2 regions of the Paraciimarium castrense LEGE 11436 genome follow, and region 2 is predicted to be linked to the other one. Evidence: predicted binding sites of a transcription regulator. Region 2 holds the regulator's gene; the other holds the start of a gene.

Region 1 (2,385 bases), on a different contig from region 2:
ACTGGATCAGGTTGCGCAGCTGGGTGAGCAGCGCGCCGCTCTCGACCAGTTGCGTGGCGCGGACCACGCCCGCAGCCAGATCCTGGCAAACACCGCCATACCAGAGGTAGGCCCCGGTGTTCCAGATCAGAGCTGTGGCCAGGGGGCCCTGGCCGCCGAGGGCGGCGAGGGCCTGCTCGCGCCAACTCTCCAGATCCTGCCAAAGCGCATCGGTGTCGTAACAGCCGTGGTCGCGAGGGTGAAGAATCAGCCGCTCCCCCTCACCCCCCTCGGCCCGGGCCGTGATGCAGGCGCGGCTGATCGGCAGGTCTGTGCTGCCTTCCAGCCCCTTCACGGTGATGGTGACAGCCTCCCCGGCCAGTTCCAGGGCCTTCCAGGCCCGGCTTTCGGTGGGGGGATGGACGAAGCCGCTCACCAGCAGATGGGGGCCCTGATGGGCGGTCCAGAGCAACTCAAGGCTGGCCACGGGGGGGCGCTTGCCGAGGTCGTCGCGGACCGGCGTGAGGCTCTCGGCCAGTGGGAAGTGATCCGGCTGGTGCACCAGGGCCAGGCGGTGCTGCGTCAGCCCCGCCTGCACCGTGGCCAGGTCCAGCCCGTGCAGCTTCAGCCCCATGGCGGCGAACAGCTCCATGGCCGTCACCCCGTATTTCACCGGCATGCGGGCCCCGCCCTGCAGCACCACGGGCAGCCCGGCCGCACTCAGGGCCAGGGCCGTGAGCGGGTAGATGGGGGCCGTGCGGGTGCGGCCGTCAAAGGGCATGCCGAAGCAGAGGGCTGGCACGGCACTGGTGAGACTTGGCCCCAGGCGCCGGTAGACATCCAGCATCCCGGCCAGTTCCTGGGGCTCGGGCCGCCGGATCCGATGGGCGATCAGGAAGGCGCCGGTCTGGGCCGGTGTGGCCTCCTCCAGCAGCATCAGTTCCAGCGCGTGGGCGGCCTCCTCCCGGCTGAGGCCGCGGCTGGTGTGCTCGCCACTGCCCACCTTCTGCAGGTAGTGCTTGAAGCGCTCCCGGCCAGTCAGAAGCTCCGCAGCAGCAGGGGCGTGGCCGTTGAGTCCGTTCTCAGGCGTGGCGTTGGGCAGGGTGCCGGAGGGGAGCGCCATCAAGGGCTGAGGGGAGGGGGCAGCGAGCGCCGCACGGGCTGCATGGTCGAGAACTCCATGCTGTCACCAGTGATCGTTCAGCGTGTGACCCACCGAACAAAGGCCAGCATGGAAAAGAAGTATCAACCGACACGGAAGTCATCCTGAAGATTGGCGCCGGGGCCAGGAGGCTTCGGTTCGGTACCAACTGCTGCATCCCGATGACCCCCTGGCTGGAGACAGTCGATGCTCACGCCTGGGTGAGCCGATGCGATGTGCTGCCTGCTGCGGGCTTCTGCTCGGCTGCCTGCATGGTCTGGTGAGCCTTGAGCTGCGGCCCAACAGCGTCTTCGAGGCGCCCGGATCAGCTCTGGTGGGGGCCTGGAGCCCTGCCCCCCCAGCTGGCGCCCGCTTCTGAATCCCCTCATCCAGCTTCGATACTGGAGTCTGTTCTTCGGCAGCTCCGCCATGGCCACTCCGCTGCAGACCACCCGTAGCGCCAGCTCCCCTCTCGGCGTTGCCCTCGCCTTCGTCGGCATGTTTGTGGTGGGGTCCCTGGGGGTTCAACTGCTGGCCGAACTGCCTCGCGACGCGGCGCCTGCCGCCTCCACCGGGCGAGCCGCCTCGGTGGTGGCCCATCCCGCCAGCCTCTGGAGTGCCCTGGGCGAGCGCTGAGGCCAGCCGGGTCAGGGATAACAGATCCGTAACGACCACGACACCCGGTCCCGGCCCGCGCCTGCAGGATCGGGCCAGGTCTGTGATTGCAGATCCCAGTTCATCTCGAAGGGGAGCTGCAGCGCCATTGCGCCGCCCTCCCATTCCGGACAACGCATCCCTCATTGGCGTTCACCGGCCGCATCCCCTCCCGATCCCTGGGGCTGCGCTTGGTGTTGCCATGGGGTCCCCGCTCACGGCCGCGTTGTCTAGGCGTGCACTGGTGCGCCGTATCCCTCTTCTATGAGCTCTTCCAGCACCCCCGCTGCGCCCGCCCCCAGCTCCGACCTCACCAAGGTGGAGCAGGCCAAGGCCGATCTCTGCGGCCTCGATCTGCAACCCCAGCTGGCCGAGCTGGCCGCCGCCGGTTGGGACAGCCTCGACGAGGCCACCCTCACCATCCGGCTCAAGTGGATGGGTATCTTCTTCCGTCCCGTCACCCCGGGTCGTTTCATGCTGCGGCTGCGGCTCCCGAACGGCGTGGTCAGCGCTGAGCAGCTCGAACTGCTCGCCGAGGCGGTGGATCGCTGCGGCGAGCACGGCAGCGCCGACATCACCACCCGCCAGAACCTGCAATTGCGGGGCCTGTT
Region 2 (2,385 bases):
GAAGGCGTTGAGGTTGGCCTGCTGCAGCAGGGCATTGATCACTTCGCGGGCCTGGCCGGGGTTGTCCAGCTTCACCTTGGCACTGGCCAGGGGCTGGCCGGTGGTGATCACCACGTCGCCGCGCCGCAGGGCGATCAGGTTGTTCTCGAGCTCCCGCAACTCCTGGGCCCCTGCCGCGATCCGCTGCCGCACTGCGGCCAGTTCAGCCTCGGTGCGCTGGATTTCAGCGTCCCGGCCCCGTACCACCTCGCTGAGGCGAGCCCGCTGACCCTCCAGGCTCACGTTCTGCTTCTCGAGCGCCAGCTTGTCGCGCTCCAGCCTGGCGCGCTGGGCCTGCAGGGGGGCCAGCTCCTTGCGCAGTGCAGCACTGCGGCGTTCGGCCTGGGCCAGCTCCTGCTGCACCTTGCGCTGACCCGCCTGGGCCCGGGCCACCTCCGCCTGGCTGGTGCTGAGCCGCTGGCGGCTGGCCTCGAGCTGGTTGCGGGTGCCGCTGAGCCGCTCCTCCAGTTGGTCGAGCTCGAACAGGCCCGTGCGCAGGCGCTCACTCACCAGCAGCATCAGCCCGAGGGACATGGCGCTGATCAGGCTGCCCGTGAGCACCGTGATCAGCACGGCGGTACGCCGCGGCCGCAGGTTGAACAGGCTCAGCCTGGCCTTGCCGACCCGGCTGCCCAGTCGGTCGCCCAGGGTGGAGAGCACTCCGCCCAGAACCAGCAGCGCCAGGATCAGGAGCCAGCCCGACACAGGTGTCCTCGTATGGAGCCAGTATCCCGCCCTGGCCGCCGTGCTTCCGGCTGAGCTCAGCTGAAGCGCTTGGCCAGGGCGATCGGATCGAACACGGTGATCTTTTTGCGGTCGATCTGCACCAGTCCCTCGTTGCGAAGGTCTCCCAGCAGGCGGGTGATCGTCACGCGGGTGGAGCCGATGGCCTCGGCGATCGCCTGGTGGGAGAGGCGCAGGTCGATGGTGATGCCCTCAGTGCCGGGCACGCCGAAGTCGCGGCAGAGCACCAGCAGAAAACTCACCAACCGCGAGCTCATGTCGCGGTGGGTGAGGGTCTCGATCATGGTTTCGGTCTGCAGAATCCGCGAGGAGAGGCCCTGCAGCAGCAGCAGCCCCACGCTGGCGTCCTGTTCGATCGCCTTGCGCACGGAGGTGGCCGGTGCGCTGAGGAGCTCCACGCGGGTGAAGGCGATGGCGTGATAGAAGCGATCGGAACGCTGGCCCGTGAGCAGCGACAGCACCCCGAAGAGACTGTTCTCCCGCAACAGGGCCACAGTGATTTCTTCCCCAGACTCATAGACACGCGAGAGCCGCACGGCTCCACGCCGGAGCAGGTAGACCCGCTCGGCCGGATCCCCCGGGAAAAAGATGGTCTTGCTGCGCTCGATCGACTCGACGCTGCTCCCCCCCAGGGCGCGGATCACCTCCAGCAGGGTCTGGTTGGCCTGGCCAGCGGCACCGATGCCGCCCACCACCCCTGGTGTGCCGCTGCTGGGCGTGTTGGCCGTACGGCTGAACCCACGTGTGGCGCCAACCATGGCTGGGTCAGGCAGATCGGCGGACCCTATAGATGCACAGGGGGGCCTCATGTAGCAATGGGCACGCTTTGGGGCCGGTACATCCCAGCGCACCGGCGGGCGTGTGGTTCCGACCAGAGGGCCGTGGGCCTGGAGTCGGCCGCTGCTGGGCGCCTGCACCCACTACAGGTGGTGGTTGTGCCCAGCGCTACGCCACGTGACCGCTACATTCAGTCCTGCGTCGCTGCAGGGTCCATGACCGCCAGTCTCTCGAGCAGCCCCGGTTCCGGAGTCCGGCTTGAGGTGGTGGGCCCGGCGCCTGCTGAGGCCACTGGGCTGCCGGCCCACCGGCCCGTCGCCCCCTTGGCAGTCGCTGGGGCGGGCCTGCCGGCGACGGTGCGTCCGCTGCGCCTGCTGGCCCAGCCGGAGGGCATGCTCCAGGTGCACACCGCTCCGTTCCGGGGCAGCGTGGCGGCGGTGCTCAGCCTGGCCCTGCGCAGCGCCGGTCTCGGCAGCAGGGTGCTGGTGAGCCAGTTGCTCAAGGGTGGGGTGGAACAGGGTCTGGCCGCGAGCCCGTGGCTGTGCGGGCGCCTCCAGTGGCTGCGGCCGGCAGTGGTCACCTGCCTGGCTGAGCCGGCTGCAGACCATGGCGTAGACATCCGCGCCGCGGTGCTGGAGGTGTGGCAATACAGCCGCCAGCAACTGCTCCAGGGCGCCGTGGATCTGATGGTGCTCGATGAGCTCGGCCTCGCCGTGGAGCTGGGCTACCTGCCTCTGCAGGAGGTGCTCGCCACGCTGGAGCAGCGTCCGCCCCATCTGGATGTCATTCTGACCGGACCCTCCATGGCACCCGAGCTGATGGCCC

The links. Region 2 encodes NtcA, which controls nitrogen genes in cyanobacteria. Its sites were predicted from a motif close to GTANCNNNNGNTAC; they were not measured.
Region 1: a site for NtcA is predicted at 1,222-1,235, ahead of ACWJIO_RS11290 (anthranilate phosphoribosyltransferase family protein). Genes of this name have one in related genera too.

The regions. Positions count from the first base shown of each region.
Region 1 covers NZ_JBSJOW010000007.1:48,911-51,295, reverse strand. The annotation lists gene ACWJIO_RS11290 (anthranilate phosphoribosyltransferase family protein) at 1-1,102, opposite strand, end outside; gene ACWJIO_RS11285 (hypothetical protein) at 1,350-1,499, shown strand; gene ACWJIO_RS11280 (hypothetical protein) at 1,550-1,756, shown strand; gene ACWJIO_RS11275 (ferredoxin--nitrite reductase) at 2,039-2,385, shown strand, end outside.
Region 2 covers NZ_JBSJOW010000006.1:65,926-68,310, forward strand. The annotation lists gene ACWJIO_RS10155 (DUF3084 domain-containing protein) at 1-744, opposite strand, end outside; gene ntcA (global nitrogen regulator NtcA) at 801-1,541, opposite strand; gene ACWJIO_RS10165 (cob(I)yrinic acid a,c-diamide adenosyltransferase) at 1,776-2,385, shown strand, end outside.